Regions from separate parts of the Kribbella endophytica genome, predicted to be linked through region 1. Evidence: riboswitches for the same ligand, from Rfam matches in the RefSeq annotation. Region 1 holds a riboswitch; the other holds the start of a gene.

The links. A riboswitch is a leader RNA that binds a small molecule or an ion and turns the genes downstream of it on or off. The one in region 1 is predicted to bind S-adenosylmethionine.
Region 2: another riboswitch for S-adenosylmethionine. It lies ahead of thrC (threonine synthase); the one in region 1 lies ahead of ACYVIO_RS23165 (aminotransferase class V-fold PLP-dependent enzyme).

Annotation. Positions count from the first base shown of each region.
Region 1 covers NZ_BAAGUR010000002.1:1,001,514-1,010,669, reverse strand. Annotated here, with positions in the region: gene ACYVIO_RS23180 (hypothetical protein) at 1-929, shown strand, start outside; gene ACYVIO_RS23175 (DUF4184 family protein) at 930-1,700, opposite strand; gene ACYVIO_RS23170 (DinB family protein) at 1,752-2,267, opposite strand; SAM riboswitch class IV at 2,397-2,510, shown strand; gene ACYVIO_RS23165 (aminotransferase class V-fold PLP-dependent enzyme) at 2,526-3,890, shown strand; gene ACYVIO_RS23160 (prolyl oligopeptidase family serine peptidase) at 3,948-5,996, opposite strand; gene ACYVIO_RS23155 (alkaline phosphatase D family protein) at 6,044-7,576, opposite strand; gene ACYVIO_RS23150 (GAF domain-containing protein) at 7,712-8,413, shown strand; gene ACYVIO_RS23145 (fatty acid desaturase family protein) at 8,529-9,156, shown strand, end outside.
Region 2 covers NZ_BAAGUR010000001.1:2,691,863-2,701,018, forward strand. Annotated here, with positions in the region: gene otsB (trehalose-phosphatase) at 1-558, shown strand, start outside; gene ACYVIO_RS12865 (hypothetical protein) at 555-1,007, opposite strand; gene ACYVIO_RS12870 (DNA-3-methyladenine glycosylase family protein) at 1,057-2,019, shown strand; gene ACYVIO_RS12875 (cation:proton antiporter) at 2,819-4,060, shown strand; gene ACYVIO_RS12880 (hypothetical protein) at 4,127-4,324, opposite strand; gene ACYVIO_RS12885 (helix-turn-helix domain-containing protein) at 4,395-5,360, shown strand; SAM riboswitch class I at 5,426-5,566, shown strand; gene thrC (threonine synthase) at 5,578-6,843, shown strand; gene ACYVIO_RS12895 (ubiquitin-like small modifier protein 1) at 6,840-7,118, shown strand; gene ACYVIO_RS12900 (GNAT family N-acetyltransferase) at 7,170-7,601, opposite strand; gene ACYVIO_RS12905 (zinc-binding dehydrogenase) at 7,657-8,694, shown strand; gene ACYVIO_RS12910 (hypothetical protein) at 8,677-9,156, opposite strand, start outside.

The sequences.
Region 1 (9,156 bases):
ACCTCGCCAAGCTCCCCCTTGGCCAGCTGCCGCAGATGGCTTTTCTGGTCGACCGCGTCGTACGCGGCGGCACCGGCCCGGTCGCGACTGTGCCAGGCAAGGAGCCGATCCAGCAGGTCGTGCGCTTCGGCGGCGGTCTGCTCGCGATCCTCGAGACCGGCGACGTGACGACCGAGCTCCGGCGGGTCGAGCCGTACTCCGAGGCGTTCAGTCCCGGTCGGGTCGCCAATGTGAGCAGCCTGGTGGCGTCGGCCGAGGAGGACCTCGCCGCGTACGCCGTGGCCGGCCAGAGCGCGATCTACTGGGTCGACTCGCGGGACTCCGAGCTGGTCCAGCGGTCGTTGAAGCGGCCGGAGTACGGGCGCACGCAGGTGCTCGCCGTACGCGGTGATCTCGTCTACTTCAGTGCCGAGGGCAAGGGATACCCGGCGCCGGAGACGTACTACCGGTGGGACTCCAAGTCCGGGAAGGTGACGGCGATCAAGACCGTCCACGGGCTCGAGGGGCTCAACACGGCAGGCACCGCAGCGGCCGACTTCATCAGCGGTGCGGCCCAGACCTTCTGCAGCGCGGTCACCGAGCTCGAGACCGGCAAGCGGCGGTTCCGGACCTGTGACTACTCGCTGGACGGGTTCACGCCTGACGACCGGACCGTTGTGGCGAGCGAGGACTTTCGTGGCAGCGGGGCCGAGGAGTTCACCGCGGCGCTGGACGCGAACTCTGGCCACGTACGGCGGCAGTGGGTGGGCGTCCAGTTCGTGATGGCGGTGGCCGAGGACGACGACCACCTGCTGATGGTGGTCGATACCGGGGAGGACACTCCGGTCGGCATCATCCGGTGCAGCATCGGGACCGGGAAGTGCGAGGTAGCACTGCCCAGAGACCGCTACGGCCGGAACAACGTGCAGCTGCTCGGCGCCCGGATCTGATCAGGTACGGCGAAGCCGGAGCGCCTGCCAGACCAGCACGTAGAGGACCAGGGCCGCGACGGCACCGGAAGCCAGGCCGGTGAGTGTGAACCGTACGACGGCCTCGCCGACCAGAGCGTCGTCCGAGTCAGCAGAAGCACGGCGTACGGCGACGACGGCGAAGGCGAGCGCCAGGACGCAGGCAGCAGCCAGTACGCCGTACCGGGCAGCAGGCGCGAGGCCGTTCCCGACCGGCCGAGCGGTGGTGCGGCGCCACCAGATCACCAGGTAGATGGCGACAGCTAGTACGCCGCCGATGCTGCTGACGTACTGGAGGACTCGGTTGACGTCCCAGGTCGGTGTGATCGACGTACTGAGGAACGACCAGTGCTGGACGAAGTAGCCGTCGCCGTGGGTGAAGGAGTCCCACACCACGTGGGTCAGGCCGCCGACGAACACCGAGACGACAGTCCAGAGCACACTCAGCCGCTGAGGAGCAGCGAGCCGACCGGCCAGCGACGGCGGAGCCAGCGCGATCAGCGGACGCCGGAGGATCAGCTGGTAGACCAGCAGAGCGAGCAGCGCCAGCAGCGGGTCCAGCCAGAACGCCGAGGTGAACTCGTGCGTGAGGGTCAGCGTGAAGTTCCCGTGGATGTAGCGGGTCGCGAACGTGTAGAGCGGCCCGATGTAGAGCAGGTCGGGCGCGAGCGCGCCGGCCACCAGCGCCGCCGGCACGAACGGGTGCCGCAGCAGCGGGAGGACGGCGGCCGGGTGGGCCAGCGGGAAAGGCACGGCCGCAGCGTAGGCGCTTAGGGGCTCAAAGCAACCGTCGGGGCCGACCGATCAAGCCCCGGTCACACCATCCAGATGCTCGCGCAGCAGGTCGGCATGCCCGCAGTGCCGCGCGTACTCCCCGATCAGATGGATGTAGATCATCCGCAGCGACGATTCCTCGCCCGAGAACGTGAACCGATCGTCCAGCGACCGCCCCGCGGCCGCCTCGTCGGAGAGCTTCCACTCCTCGACCAGAGCCTCGTACGACGCCTGCGCCTCGGCCGCGTCGATCTGCTCGAAGTCCGCGTCCTTGCCGAGCGCCGGATCGAAGACCGGCTCGGCCGGTACGTCGGCGAAGTGGATCCGGAACCAGATCCGCTCGACCTTCCGCGCATGCCTGATCAGGCCCAGCAGCGACAGCGTCGACGGCGGAGCGCTGCGCCGGGCGAGCTGCTCAGGACTCAGGCCCGCGCACTTGTAGAGCAGGGTGTGTCGGTAGAAGTCCAGGTAGCCGGCCAGCAGCTCGCGCTCAGGAGCCACGAGCGATCCGGTCGGCCGTTCGACGGCAGGGGCGGTCCAAGTCATCCGCGCATCCTCTCCGATCGCCCGCCCGGACCGCATCCCAATAAGCCCATCTCACGATGTGGCGGGAAATCTCAGAAAGCGAGATAGCTGCTAGCGCATCCACCGGTCCGTTGCTTATCGTCTTGGGCAGGTCATGAGAGCCAGCGACAAGCCCCGGCTAGCTGGACGGCAACCCTCCACCGCGGTGGGGTGCCCCGGGTGAGGACCAGGCCGTGCGGACACCCCGTTCGGCAAGTGCGGACCACCGGGAGCAGCAGCATGTCGATCCTCTCCATCCTCGAGCCGGCCAACGCCACGGCGACGCGTCAGGCCGTCACCCGGCTCACCACCGGCAGCATCCCCGCCACCGTCGGCGCCGACCTTCTGGTCCCGCTGGCCGACGGCCGGGTCACCGACTACGCCAACTTCGACCACGGCGCCAGCGCGCCGTGTCTGGAGTCGGTACGCCGTGCGGTCGAGGCGGCGCTGCCGTCGTACGCGTCGGTGCACCGCGGCAACGGCTACGCCTCCCGGATCACCACCCAGTGGTACGAGCGGGCCCGCGCCGAGGTGCACTCGTTCGTCGGTGCCCGCGAGGACGACCAGGTGATCTTCACCCGGCAGACCACCGACGCGCTCAACCTGCTCGCCAAGGCACTGCCCGCCGACGCGACCGTGATCGTCTTCGAGTCCGAGCACCACGCGGCCCTCCTGCCCTGGCCGGCCGAGCGGACCGTCCGGCTCGCGGCTCCGTCCACCACTGCCGGTGCCGTCACCGCTGTCGCCGACGCACTGCGCCAAGCGCCGGAGGGCCCGCGGCTGGTCGTCGTGACCGGTGCGAGCAACGTGACCGGCGAGATCTTCCCGATCGCCGAGCTGGCCGCTGTCGCCCGGGCCCACGGCGCCCGCATCTGCCTGGACGCCGCCCAGCTCGCTCCGCACCGCGAGGTCGACATCGCCGAGCTGGACGTCGACTGGGTCGGCCTGTCGGGTCACAAGCTCTACGCCCCGTACGGTGCCGGCGCGCTGATCGGCCGGGCCGACTGGCTCAACGCGGCCGACCCCTACCTGTACGGCGGCGGCGCGACCGCCTCCGTCACCGCCGACGCGACGGTCTGGAACGAGGGCCCGTCCCGCCACGAGGGCGGCTCGCCGAACGTCATCGGCGCGATCGCCCTGGCCGCCGCGTGCGCCGCGATCAGCCAGCACCGCGAGGCGATCGAGCAGCACGAGCGCAGCCTGCTCGCCCGGCTCCGCACCGGCCTGGCCCAGATCGCCGGCGTCACGACGTACGACGTGTTCGGCGCCGACGCCGACCGGGTCGGCACCGTCTGCTTCACCATCGAGGGCATCAGCTCGACGCTGGTGTCCGCGGCGCTGTCGGCCGAGTACGGCATCGGCGTCCGCGACGGCAAGTTCTGTGCGCACCCGCTGGTCGGCCACCTGCTGCAGGACTCCCCCGAGCACGCCACGGCGGTCCGCGCGAGCCTCGGCCTCGGCACGAGCCGCGAGCACGTGGACCGCCTGGTCACCGCGGTTCGCACGCTGGCGACCAAGGGCCTGACCCGGGACTACGAGGAGTCCGCGCACGGCTGCCAGCCGGCCGACGACCCGCGCGACCTCGTGGCTCCCCAGATCTGGTGAACCCCCGCCACTGACCGACGCGCTGAAACGACCTCCCCACCGCTCGGGGAGTCAGCTCTACTCCGGTGAAAGACCTGTGTGGTGAGCGGCGAACGCCAGCAGGTCGGCCCACTCCGAGGCGACCATGGCAGCGGGTTTCCCGAATCCGTGGCCGGTGTCGACCTCGATCCTGCTCAGCACCGGAGCGTCCCCCGCCTGCGCGTGCTGCAGCGCGGCGATGAACTTGTGGCTGTGCAGCGGCACCACCCGGTCGTCGTGGTCACCGGTGACCACGAGCGTGGCCGGGTACGCCGTACCGTCGTGCAGGTTGTGCAGTGGTGAGTAGGCCAGCAGGTCCTCGAACTGGGCCGGGTCGTCGGGCAGACCGTAGTCCGACCCCCAGCCCGCTCCCACTGTGAACAGATGGAAGCGCAGCATGTCCAGTACGCCGACGCCAGGCAGTGCGACGGCGAAGAGGTCCGGCCGCTGCGCCATCACCGCTCCGACCAGCAGGCCGCCGTTGCTGCGGCCGTGCATCGCCAGCTGCGCCGGTGTGGTCACCCCATCAGCCACCAAGTGCTCAGCGACCGCGATGAAGTCGTCGAACACGTTCTGCTTGTTCGCCAGCCGCCCTGCCTCGTGCCACTCGCTGCCGAACTCACCACCGCCCCGCAGGTTGGTGACGACCAGCACTCCCCCAGCAGCCAGCCAGGCCGCCCAGCCCGGCCGGTAATCGGGAAACACCGGGATGCGGAAGCCGCCGTACCCCCACTGCAGCGTCGGCCGCGGCACGTCCAGAGCCAGGTCGCTGCGACTGATCACGTAGTAAGGCACCGAACGGCTGGGCTCAACCCGCCGCTCAACCACAACAGAGGGCGGCGTGTACGACGCACCCGCCGGCACCAGCTCGGGCAGTGCTCGCACAGCCCCGTCGACCACCACGTAGGCAACAGTCGGCTCGACAGAGGTGGAGAAGCCGACGAACACCTCGTCAGACTTCACCGAAGCATTCAGCCCGACCAGTCCACCAGCACCGACCTCGACGACCCGCGCGTTGCCGCCTGAGACGTCGTACAGCGTGACCACCGGCTGCGCGTCCACCAGCGACACCGTGACCAGCCCGGCCGCGGTCCCCCGCACCTCGATCAGCGTCGCCGCACTCTCCGGAATCACGTCCTCGAACGATCCGGACAAGTCGCTCGAGACCACCCGCCCACGCGGCGCGTCCCGATCGGTCCGCAGGATCAGCCGGTCGCCGGACATCCGCACGAACAACGCCTCGTAGGCGAACTCGTCGATCACTTTCACCGGCTCACCGAGACCGCCGTCCACCAGCGGGTAGAGCCACAGCCGGGTCCGCGGGTCGGTGCCCTCGAAGATGTGCAGTACGACGTACCGGTCGTCCTCGGTCACGTCGACGTCGAAGTAGAGCCGCTCGTTCGGCAGCCGCAGGACCAGCTCGTCCTCGCTCTGCGGCGTGCCGACCCGGTGCAGCTTGAGCTCGCCGGCGCCGAGTGCACGCGTCTCGGTCCCCTCGCTGCGTCCGCCCGACGGGTAGTGCACGTACAGGTACGCCGAGGAGTCCGGCAGCCAGGTCGCCTCGCTGAACTTGGCCTCGCCGACCACGTCGTCGACCGGCGAGCCGGTGGCGATGTCGAGCAGCCGGAACGTGATCCAGTCGCTCCCGCTCTCGTTGATGCCGTACGCGAAGTACTTGCCGTCCGGGCTGACCGTGAAGGTGCCGAGCGAGTCGGTGCCGTCGTCGGACAGCGTGTTCGGGTCGATCAGCACACGACCGCCGGCGAGCAGCTCGTCGAGCGACTCTGCGACGTACACGACGTCCTGGGCCTGGGTGCCGTCGTTGCGACCGACGAAGTACCAGCCGGCCTTGCGCACAGGGACACCCGCGCGCGGCCGCGCCAGGATCTTGCTCATCGTCTGCTGGAACCACGGCCGTTCGCCGTACGACGACAGCTCGGCCTCGGTGAACGCGTTCTGCCGCGTCACCCACTCCTTGGTCTCGGCGGAGTCCGGATCCTCCAGCCAGCGGTACGGATCGGCGATCTCCCGGCCGTGCAAGGTGTCGACGACGTCGTCGCGGCGGCTCTGCGGGTACTCGGCGCTCATGGGCTCCAACCTACCGAGGCACCGGCCCGCAGAGCCGACGGTTTTCCCTAGCGATGGCCCGCCGGCGGGAGGTCCTTGCGCCAGAGCACCGTGCCGTACAGGTCCCGCAGCGACACCGTGAACACCTCGCTGCGCGGGTCGATCTCGACGTGCCCGAAGAACTGGTTGCCCCCGCTCGGCGGCTGGTTCGGGAAGTCGGCCGCCTTGACGAACTCCAGCTGCGGCCCGAACGTCGGGTCGAGCGCGTTCGGCCCGAAGGTGCCGGCGTTGACCGGCCCGGCGACGATCTCCCAGAACGGGTCGAAGTCGGTGAACGTGGCCTTCGCCGGGTCGTAGCGGTGCGCGGCGCAGTAGTGCACGTCCGCGGTCAGCCAGACCGTGTTCTTCACCTTGCGGCGCTTGAACTGGCTGAGCACCCACCCGATCTCGTGCTCGCGGCCACCGGGCGCACCGGCGACGCCGTTCGCGACGGCCTCGATCAGATCGCCGTCCGGAACCAGTACGCCGAGCGGCATGTCGCTCGCGATCACCTTCCACGCCGCCTTCGACGACGCGACCTCGCGGACCAGCCAGGCGGCCTGCTCGGCGCCCAGCATCGCAACCGGGCCCGCGACACCCGGCGCGGGGTTCGCGCCGCGGTAGGTCCGCATGTCCAGGCAGAACACGTCGAGCAGCGGGCCGTAGCTGACCTTGCGGTAGATCCGCTCCTTGCCGCCCTGGTGCGCGATCGGCAGGTACTCCAGGAACGCCTTCTTCGCCCGCTGGGCGAGCACGTTCACGCGCTTCTCGGTGTACCGGTCGTCGGTCAGGATCTCGCCCGGGTACCAGTTGTTCAGCGTCTCGTGGTCGTCCCACTGGCTGACGATCGGTACGTCGGCGTACAGGTCCCGCAGGTTGTGGTCGAGCAGGTTGTACTTGTACCGGCCGCGGTACTCGGCCAGCGTCTCGGCGACCTTGGAGACCTCCTCGGTCACCACGTTCTTCCACACCGTGCCGTCGGCAACGTTCACCGACGCCTCGATCGGGCCGTCGGCGTAGATGTTGTCGCCGGAGTGCAGGAAGAAGTCCGGGCGCGTGCGGTGCATCGCGCGGTAGGCGAGCATGCCGCCGAAGTCCTCGTTGATGCCCCAGCCCTGGCCGACCGTGTCGCCGGTCCAGACGAAGCTGACGCCGCGGTTGCGGCCCGGCGTACTGAACGATCCCTCGAGGCTCTCGCCGCGGCGACCGTAGGCGTCCTCGAAGGACACCCGGTAGTCGTAGCGCTGGCCCGGCCGCAGGCCCTTCAGCGGCAACTGGGCGGTGAAGTCGTCGTCCGGCCCGGTGACCGGGCCGCGGAGCCGGATCGCCCGGTCGAAGCGGCCGTTGCCGGTCAGGTCGACGACGAGGCGGGAGCGGCGGTCGGTGCGCGACCACACGACGGCGGAGTTCGCGGTGACGTCCCCGCTCATCAGGCCCGACGGCAGGGCCGGGCGGTCCCGGCGTACGACGGACGGTACGGCGGCGGAAGCGACACCCGGTACGGCGAGCGAAGCGCCCGCCACGGAGGAAACGGCCAAGAGCTGGCGGCGGCTCAGGTTCATGGGTCCGAAGGTGCTCCTCGCGGGTGACTGCCGCGTGACGCGGAGGCGAACTGACTGACAACTCAGCGACGCTGGTCCGGGCCTTGTGGCAGGGCCGATGATGGAGACACCGACCGGAGAAGGGACGATCAGCGCATGAGCAGGGAACGCCGCCTCGCGCAGGTCTTCGTCCTCCTCGCCGACACCCTGGTCGACGAGTTCGATCTGGTCGACTTCCTGGGCGTGCTCGCCGAGGTCAGCGTCGAGCTGCTCGCGGTCGACGCGGCCGGCCTGATGCTGGCCGACGACCACGGCGTACTGCACGTGATGGCGTCGTCGGACGACCAGGCCGAGATCCTCGAACTGGTCGAGCAGCAGCACGAGGAAGGGCCCTGCCTGGAGTGCTTCAGGACCGGGCAGGCGGTGATCGACGCCGACATCAGCCGCTGGCCGGAGCTCGCGAGCTCCGGCGGCTACCTGTCGGCCCATGCCCTGCCGCTGCGCCTGCGCGGCCAGGTGATCGGTGTGATGAATCTCTACCGCTGCGACCCCGCGCCGCTCGGCCAGGAGGACGCGGCGCTCGGTCAGGCGCTCGCCGACATGGCCACCATCGGCCTGCTGCACGAGCGTGAGATGCGCGGGTACGTCGAGCTGACCAGCCAGCTCCAGCACGCCCTGGACAGCCGCGTCCAGATCGAGCAGGCCAAGGGAATGCTCGCCGAACGGGCCGGCGTGACGCTGTCCGCCGCCTTCACCGCGATGCGCTCCTACGCCCGCGGCACCGGTCAGGGTCTGACGACGGTCGCACAGGGAGTGTTGGAAGGATCACTCAGAACGTCCACGCTGCTGGCTCGCTAGTTGCGTGTCGCCTCGGGGCGTGGTTCCGTTGAGCCACACAGCCACTTACTCGTGGCGCTGCCCCGGACCCGGTAGCGCATCGACTGATGCACTCCAAGGGAACGAGGCGTTTTCTTTGTCGCAGACCGTCACTGACGATTCGAGGCCGCAGCAGCGGTTCACCAGTCTGTACACCGACCTGTCCCACACGGTCCGCGACCTCGGACTGCTGAAGCGACGGTACGGCTACTACTGGACCCGGATCGGACTCGTGCTGCTCTCCCTGGGCGGGATCATCACCGGATTCATCCTGCTCGGTGACTCCTGGTTCCAGCTCCTGATGGCCGGCGCGCTGGCCATGGTGCTGACCCAGGTCGCCTTCCTCAGTCACGACAGCGCGCACCGGCAGATCTTCGACTCCGCCGCCTGGAACGACTGGACCGCCCGGATCCTGGCCGGTGGCCTGGCCGGGATGAGCATCGACTGGTGGCGCGGCAAGCACAGCAAGCACCACAACGCACCGAACCAGATCAGCAAGGACCCCGACATCGGCATCGGCGTGGTCGCCTTCACCCCCGACCACGTCGCGAGCCGGACCGGTCTGGTCAAGTGGCTGGGCGACCGGCAGGGCTGGTTCTTCTTCCCGCTGCTGACCCTGGAAGGTCTGAGCCTGCACGTCGCCGGCCTCCAGCACCTGATCCGGCGTGACGCGACCAAGCTCCAGCGGATCGAGGCCGGGCTCGTGGTGACCCGCCTGGCCGGCT
Region 2 (9,156 bases), on a different contig from region 1:
CTCGGGCACTACGGCTTGGAGCGTTGGGAGGCGGCTACCGGCGCTGTGACGAGCGACCCGGTGCCTGCTGGGGTTGCTGTCGCGCGGGAGCAGTTGCCGTCGGTTCTGGCGGCTGCCGGGTTGCCGGACGCGTTCGTGGAGGACAAGGAGAGTTCGCTCGCTGTCCACACGCGGCGGCTGGCCGATCCTGCTGGTGCGCTGGAGGTACTGCGGCAGCCGTTGACGACGCTGGCCGAGTCGGTCGAGCTGCGGCTGGAGCCGGGGAACCTGGTGCTCGAGCTGAGGCCGCCCGGGATCGACAAGGGTGTGGCTATTCGGCGGCTGATCGAGTCCACGGGGGCTCGCTCTTTCCTGTACGCCGGGGACGACCTGGGCGACCTGGCGGCGTTCCGGGCTCTCGGGGAACTGCGGGCGGACGGGCTGTTCGCCGTACTGGTTGCGGCTCGGTCGTCCGGTGCCGCTGAGCTCGTCGATGCCGCGGACATCGTGGTGGACGACCCGGCCGGAGTGGTCACCGTGCTCACCGCGCTGTCGGACGCGATCGCCGCCCGGGGCTAACGCCTTCTGGTGAAGGTCTGTTGCAGCGTCTGGCCGAAGGGCTGGGGCGGGTGCTCGGTGTAGTTGCCGTCCTTGAGGCCTGCCAGGCGTTCGAACGGGTTGCGGGAGGCGGGGCAGCCGGTGCGAGCCCAGGACCAGGCGACGGCGAGGACGTACAGCGGGAGCATCGGCAGGCCGATCAGGCAGAAGTACTGCCAGGAGTGGCGTTCCTCGTGCTTGACCAGGATCGGGTGGGCGTCGAGGTAGGCGCGGTCGTTCTTGGTGAGTACGACGTTGCCGACGGTGAACGCGTTCGCGATCGGGAAGCCGAGCTTGTAGCCGTTGGCGTAGTACAGGCCTCGCGGGCCGCGGCTGAGTTTCGCGCGGCCGATCAGGGCGATCAGGAAGCCGGCGAGGGTGGAGAGGTTGACGAAGTTCACCACCAGCTTGAGCTTCTGCGCGGCGGTCATGAGCCAGTATTGCCCTTCGGACGGGGGTTTGTCGGCGGGATGCGTCAGGATGGTGGGCGTGAGTTCGGTGGTACGACGCTGGCGGCCCGGGCGTCCGGTGGATCCGCACCAGGTGATCGGTGGGTTGCGGAAGGGGCCGGGGGATCCGGCGTACGTGGTCGACCCTGGACGGCGGACCGTCCGGCGGGCGACGCGGACTCCGGATGGGCCGGTGCTGCTGCGGTTGACGCCGTACACGGCGCTTGCCGAGGTGGAGGCTGAGGCTTGGGGGCCTGGTTCCGCGTGGGCGCTGGACGGGGTGCCGGAGCTGCTGGGCGAGGCGGACTCGTGGGACGGGTTTTCGCCGTTGGCCGAGCATCGGGCGCTGGTGGATGCGGCGCGGCGGTTCCCGCACTTCCGGGTGCCGCGGACGCGCGCTGTCTTCGAGGCGATGGCCGCCGCGGGGATCGAGCAGGTCGTCACCGGGAAGGAAGCTTTCCGGGGCTGGAGGTTGCTGCTGCGCGAGTACGGCGAACCAGCGCCCGGGCCGGTCGCTCCTGACGGGCGCGTGCTGATGGTCCCGCCGTCACCTGAGGAATGGCGTCTCATCCCGTCCTGGCAATGGCTCCGAGCCGGAGTAGAAGGCCGGCGTTCCCGCGTGGTCATCACCGCCGCCACCCGTGCTCGCGCTCTGGAACGCACGTTGGAGTTGTCGGACTCGGCGGAGATCGAACGCCGCCTCAGGTCCCTCCCCGGTGTAGGCGTCTGGACCGCCGCCGAAGTCCGCCAACGAGCCCACGGCGACGCCGACGCCTTCTCGTTCGCCGACTACCACGTCTCCCGCAACGTCTCCTACGCCCTCACCGGCGAAGAGTTGGACGACGAAGGCACCGCCGAACTCATCGAGCCCTACCGAGGCCACCGCTACCGAGTCCAAGCCCTCCTCGGCCTGGCCGGCATCGCCCACCCCCGCTACGGCCCCCGCAAGTCCCTCCCCACCCACACCCCCGGAGCCACCCACCGCCTCCGGTGAACCGGGGGGAGTAGGGCAGGCGCCGGCACCTGCGGGAGTGCTCGCCCAGCGCGGTGCCCGCGGGAGGGCTCGCTCAGCGCGGTGCCCGCGGGAGGGCTCGCTCAGCGCGGTGCCCGCGGGAGGGCTTGCTCAGGGCCAGCACCCGCGGGAGGGCTCGCTCAGGGCCAGCACCCGCGGGAGGGCTCGCCCAGGGCCAGCACCCGCGGGAGGATCCTGCCCCACCCGTGCACACCTGCTGCCTGGACATCCCACCCAAGCTCTTTCCGGCCGCAGCAGCCTCAGCCACAGGCCGCGTCCTCGGCCGCATCCCAGCCGGCCTCAGCCGCAGGCCACTGGCCCCGCGCGGCTTCCACACCGGTCAGCCGCGTGCCTCGCAGCCACCTGCACCAGACGACAAGCACCCCACCGGCTGAGCACGGCGGTCATGCGGCCGAGGACGCGGCCTGTGGCTGAGGCCGCGTCGGCCGGTAGGAGTTGGGTGTGCTGGCTAGGCAACAGGTGCACGCGAGTGACGCCGGGTGGGCGCGGAGCCGGGTGCGGTGGTCGGCGAGGTGGGGTGGTCGCCGGGTGGTGGTGCTGCGTGGGGTGGTCGCCGGGTGGGGGTGGACCGCGCGCGGGAGGCCAGCCGGTGGGGTTGTGACTGGAAGGGGGGTCTGCGTGGGGATGGGGGAAGCCCGCGGCGCCCGCCCAGAGTGTCGTGGGCCACCCGGTGTGGGGCGGATCGGGCGGCGGGCAGGTGTCGCGGGTCACCCGGAGTGGGGCGGGTCGGGGGGCTGTGGGTGGGCACTAGGTTCCCATCATGCGGATTGACGGGGACGGGCTTTATCTGGTGGCGGGGTTGGCGCTGCTGGTGGGGGCTGTGTTGCCTCGGTTGTTGCGGCGGTACGCCGTGTCGGCGCCGATCGCGTTTCTCGGGGCGGGGTTGTTGCTGGGGTTTGTGGTGGATCGGGGGAAGTTGAGCCCGATCGCCGAGCCTGGGTTGACCGAGCATCTGGCGGAACTGACGATCCTGGTCGCGCTGATGGGGGTCGGGCTGGCGATTGATCGGCCGATCGGGTGGCGGCGGTGGAAGGTCACCTGGCGGCTGCTGTTCGTGGCGATGCCGGCTTGTGTTGCCGCGGTCGCGGGGTTGGGGTGGTTGCTGGGGTTGGCGCCGGCGGTTGCGCTGCTGGTGGGGGCTGTGTTGGCGCCGACCGATCCGGTGCTGGCGTCCGACGTACAGGTGCAAGGCCCTACGACGGGTGAAGGGGCCGAGCCGGAGGAGGACGACGAGGTTCGGTTTGCGCTGACCTCCGAGGCCGGGTTGAACGACGGGCTGGCGTTTCCCCTGGTCTACTTGGCGATCTTCGCCGCGACCAAAGGCGCGCTCGGCGACTGGGCGCTGGAGTGGGTGGCCTGGGATCTCATCGGCAAGACGGTGATCGGCGTCGCGATCGGTGTCGGTGCGGGCTGGTTGCTGGGGCGGATGGCGTTCTCAGCGCCGTCGCCGAGCTTCCGGCTGGCGGACTCCCGCGAACCCGTGCTCGCCCTGGCGATGACGCTCGGCGTCTACGGCCTCGCGGAAGTGCTGCACGGCTATGGGTTTCTCGCCGTCTTCGTCGCCGCGCTGACCCTGCGTGCGGAGGAACGCGGGCACGACTTCCACGAGGACCTGCACGGGTTCCTCGAGCAGCTCGAACACATCCTGACCTGGGGAATCCTGATGCTGCTCGGCGTCGCCGTGACGGGCGGGCTGCTGAAGCCTCTCGACCTGACCGGCATCGCGCTCGGCGGTCTGCTGATTCTCGTCATCCGCCCGCTGACCGCCTGGCTCAGCCTCCACAAGACCCCGATGCGCCGCTCCGAGCGCTGGGTCGCCGCGTCGTTCGGCGTCCGCGGCGTGGGCTCGATCTTCTACCTCGCGTACGCCGGGTCGGACTTTGCCGACGACCTGCCCTGGCTGTGGGCGACAGTCGGGTTCACCGTCGTGCTCAGCGTGGTTGTACACGGCATCGCGGCGACCCCGCTGATGCGAATGCTCGAACGCCGCCGCGAGGCCTGAGCCCGACGTGCAGCACCGGCCAACCTCCGGGCCGACGGCGGCGACACGCGTGGCCGGCGAAGTTGGTCAGTGGTGCACGTCGGGGACGACGAGTCTGCACCGCGACGCTTGGCCGCGGTCCCGCGGCACTCGCCCGCGCACCCGCGGAGCCGGCCCGTACGCCGGTGCCGGGCGGTTGCGCGTCCGAGCAGGCGGTTCAACCCCGTGCCGGACGGCCGACGCGGCGTTGATCCCAGCAACGAAATCCTTCAGCTTCTCGAACATGACTCCATCCTCCGAGCCTCGGCGCCGCCGCAGAAGTGGCGTAGAAGACGCCGACCGCTAAGATTTAGACATGCCGCAACGAACCGTCTCCGTGCTCGCGTACGACGAGATGACCGCGTTCGAGACCAGCATCGTGATCGAGGTGTTCGGCCTGACGTGGCCCGACATCGACGAGCCCTGGTACGACCTGAAGATCTGCACCGAGACCCCCGACCCGGTCCGCGTGATCGGTGGCGCGACGCTCTCCACGCCGTACGGGCTGGACGAGTTCGCCGCCGCCGACACCGTCGTCGTGCCGAGCGTCAAAGACCCGACCGAGGTCATCTCCCCCCAGCTCATCGAGGCTCTGCAACGCGCACACCAGAGCGGTGCCCGGATCGTCTCGATCTGCTCCGGCGCCTTCGCCCTGGCCGCCGCCGGACTTCTCGACGGCCGCCGCGCGACCACGCACTGGCGGTACGCCGGCCAACTGCGCGAGCGCTACCCGGCGATCCTCGTCGACCCCGAGCCGCTCTACACCGACGAAGGCGACGTCCTCACCAGCGCCGGCTGTGCCGCCGGTCTCGACCTCGCGCTGCATCTCGTCCGCAAGGACCTCGGCGCCGCCGTCGCGAACGCGGTCGCTCGCCGCCTGGTGATCCAGCCCTACCGATCAGGCGGGCAGGCGCAGTACATCGAGTCCCCGATGCCACCCGACCCCGTCGACGCGCCGGTCGCGCGCAGCCTCGGCTGGGCGCTCGAGCACCTGGCTGAGCCGATCGGCGTACCAGATCTCGCGCGCGAGGCCGGGCTGTCGCCGCGGACCTACCTGCGGCACTTCACCCGCGAGACCGGTACGACGCCGGCCAAGTGGCTGATCGCCCAGCGGATCCAGGCCGCGCTCGCGATGCTGGAGACCGGGGACGCGCCGGTCGAGGAGATCGCGCTGGCGGCCGGGTTCGCGACGCCGGTGACGTTCCGGCACCACTTCGCCAGGAGTGTGAAGACGTCGCCCTCGGCGTACCGGAAGACCTTCCGCGAGCGTCGTACGAACTGAGATCCGACGTCTCGAATAGTGGGATCACAGGACACAATATGGACCCGATTGGGTAACCTCGAACCTGCTCATCCAGAGGGACTGAGGGAAACGGCCCGTTGAAGTCCCGGCAACCCTCCCCGTGGAGGCCCCGTCCTGGGGTGCTCGCGGCGGACCGGTGCCAAATCCGTCCCACGCCGAGATCCGGCGCCCGGGGAAGATGAGGAGGAACCTCTCCATGAGCCAGACCGCCACCACCCCGCACACGATCCGTGAAGGGGCCTTCGGCAACGGTACGCACCTCAGCTGCCGTGCCTGCGGCGCGAAGTCCGAGCTCGGCCCGTTCTACGCGTGTATGGAGTGCTTCGGTCCGCTGGAGGTCGGGTACGAGTTCCCGACGATCACCCGCGAACAGATCGAGGCCGGCCCCAAGAACATCTGGCGCTACCAGCCGCTGCTGCCCGTCCCCGTCGACGTGGCCAGCTACCCGAACACCGAGCCGGGCTACACCCGGCTGATCGACGCAGGGAACCTGGCCCGCGAGCTGGGACTGCGCAAGCTCTGGGTGAAGGACGACTCGGGCAACCCCACGCACTCCTTCAAGGACCGTGTGGTCGCGAGTGCCCTGAGCGCCACCCGTGAGCTGGGCATGAAGGTCTTCGCCTGCCCCTCCACCGGCAACCTGGCCAACGCCGTCGCCGCGGCCGCCGCTCGCGCCGGCATCCGCTCGGTCGTCTTCATCCCGAAGGACCTCGAGCGCCCCAAGATCATCACCACCGCCGTGTACGGCGGGACTCTGGTCGCCGTCGAGGGCAACTACGACGACGTGAACAAGCTCGCCTCCGAGATCGCCGGTGAGGAGGAGGGCTGGGCCTTCGTCAACGTCAACGTCCGGCCGTACTACTCCGAGGGCTCCAAGACGCTGGCGTTCGAGATCGCCGAGCAGCTCGGCTGGCGGATCCCGCAGCAGGTCGTGATCCCGGTCGCGTCCGGTTCGCAGCTCACCAAGATCGACAAGGGCTTCACCGAGCTCGGCAAGCTGGGCCTGGTCGACGCGACCGACTACAAGATCTACGGCGCGCAGGCGACCGGCTGCTCGCCGGTGGCGCAGGCGTTCCGCGACGGCCACGACGTGGTCAAGCCGGTCAAGCCGGACACCATCGCGAAGTCGCTGGCGATCGGCAACCCGGCCGACGGGCCGTACGTGCTCGACGTCGCCCGGCGTACCGGTGGTGTGATCGAGGACGTCAGCGACGAAGAGGTCGTCGAGGGCATCCAGTTGCTGGCCCGGACCGAGGGCATCTTCACCGAGACGGCGGGCGGGGTGACCGTCGCGACGCTGAAGAAGCTGATCGAGACCGGGCAGCTCGACCCCGAGGCCGAGACCGTGATCATCAACTCCGGCGACGGGCTGAAGACGCTCGACGCGGTGGCCGACCGGGTCGGCCCGAAGGTGACCATTCCCGCGTCGTACGACGCCTTCGTGAAGGCAGGTCTGCAGTGAGCGTCAGTGTCCGCGTCCCGACCATCCTGCGGCCCTACACCCAGGGCGCGTCCGAGGTCTCCGTCGAAGGCTCGACCCTGAGCGAGGTGCTGGAGTCGCTCGACTCGTCGTACCCGGGCATCAAGAGCCGGGTGCTGGACGACGCGGGCGAGCTGCGCCGCTTCGTCAACGTGTACGTCGACAACGACGACGTGCGCTTCTCCGAGGGTCTGCAGACGGCGATCAAGGACGGCGGGCAGGTCTCGATCATCCCAGCCGTTGCCGGCGGCTGCTGAACACTTCTTTCCGCTGAAGCACCCCTCGATCGGAGGGGTGCTTCGGTGTTTCTAGGCCGGTGGTCGGGCCTGGAACGCCTGCTTCACGTCGTCGCGGAACCCGCACGCGCGGTAGAACGCGTGCGTGGACTCACGCTTCGAGCCGGTCATCAGCATCACCTTGTAGCACCCGGCGTCCCAGGCGGCCTGCAGCGTGCCGGCCATGACCTGCTTGCCCAGCCCGGTCCCGCGCCGGCTCTTGTCGACGACCACGTTCTCGACCACGGCGTACGGCCTGCTGCCGCGCGTGAGGTTCGGGACAAGATTCAGGTACGTCGTCGCGACCACGTCGCCGTCCACCTCGAGCACCCACAACCGGAACGACTCCGAGGCGATGATCCGGTCGAACCCCGAACGGTCCGTCAAAAGCGGCTCGTCCGGATGCAGCTGCTGGTAGAGCCCGGCAATCGCCTCGAAGTCACCGGGACCGGCTGTTCGGAACATGAGGTGATCCTAGGGCCGGGTGGCGGTCAGGGGCGTTGTCGCTGAGGATGGCGGGATGCGAGCGATTGTGGTTGAGCGGTACGGCGTACTGCCTACGGTGCAAGAGGTTGCGGAGCCTGAGGTTGCTGCGGGTGGGGTGGTGCTGAAGGTCGAGTCGACCGGGTTGTGCCGCAGTGACTGGCACGGGTGGCAGGGGCACGACTCGGACATCGTGCTGCCGCATGTGCCGGGGCACGAGGTGGCGGGGACGATTGCCGCGGTGGGCGACGGGGTGCAGGGGTGGGCCGTCGGGGATCGGGTGACGACACCGTTCATCTGCGCGTGTGGGGAGTGTGAGCAGTGCTTGGAGGGGAACCACCAGGTCTGCCCCAACCAGCTGCAGCCCGGGTTCAACTACTGGGGATCGTTCGCGGAGTACGTCGCTCTGCCGTTCGCCGCGGTGAACCTGGTGCGGTTGCCGGACGGGATGTCGTTCGACACGGCGGCGGGGTTGGGGTGCCGGTTCGCGACCTCGTTCCGGGCGGTGCATCAGGTGGGGAAGGTGCAGGCGGGCGAGGACGTCGTGGTGTTCGGGTGCGGGGGTGTGGGCCTGTCGGCGGTGATGATCGCGGCGGCGCTCGGGGCCCGGGTGGTTGCCGTGGACACCAATCCTGGGGCGTTGGAGCTGGCGCGGAAGTACGGCGCTGCGGAGACCGTGGTCGCGGGGCCGAAGGCTGAGGAGGAGATCCGGGAGCTGACCGGCGGCGGCGCGAGGGTGACGATGGATGCGCTCGGGTCCAACGAGATCGTGCAGCAGGCGTTGCGGGTACTGCGGCCGCGGGGACGGCATCTGCAGGTCGGGCTGCTGCCGGACGGCGTACAGCTGGATGTGTCGCGGGTGATCGGGCAGGAGCTGCAGTGGCTGGGCAGCCACGGGATGGCGGCGCACACCTACCCGGAGATGCTGGAGCTGGTGGCGTCCGGCGTACTGAAGCCTGCTGATCTGGTGACGCGGACGATCACACTGGACGACGTACCGGCTGCTCTCGACGAGTTGTCGGCCGGTACGCCGGCGGGTGTGACGGTGATCCGGCCGTCAGGCGTCCTTGGGTAGACGGGCGAGCAGCGTCTCGAGCATCTGGCGTGTGGTCGCGAAGTAGCTGTTCTCGTGGTTGAGCGCACGATGGAACGCGGCGAGCTCGGCGCTGGTGATCGTGCTCGAGAACGTGCTGATCTCGGTGAGGTCGAGGCGGCGGTTGAACAGGTGCACGGTGTCGCGCCAGCGGTGCAGCAGGCCGACGAGCTCGGCGTCGCGGTGCAGGCCGAGGGCACCGGAGACGAGCGCGAGGTCGACCGCCGAGACGACGAGGCGGGGGTAGACCTGGCGGTGGCTCGGTGGGGTGGGTGAGAAGCGTTCGTCGGCGAGGAGGTTGGTGTTCTCCTGCAGTTCCTCGGCGACGGCGCGGAGGACCTCGCTGCGGCGTTCGGCGGCGGCGGTGAGGCGTTCGACGAAGATGCCGGTCAGGCCGGCGATCAGGGTGAGTGAGTTGACCGCCGGTTCCCAGCGGCTGTTGTC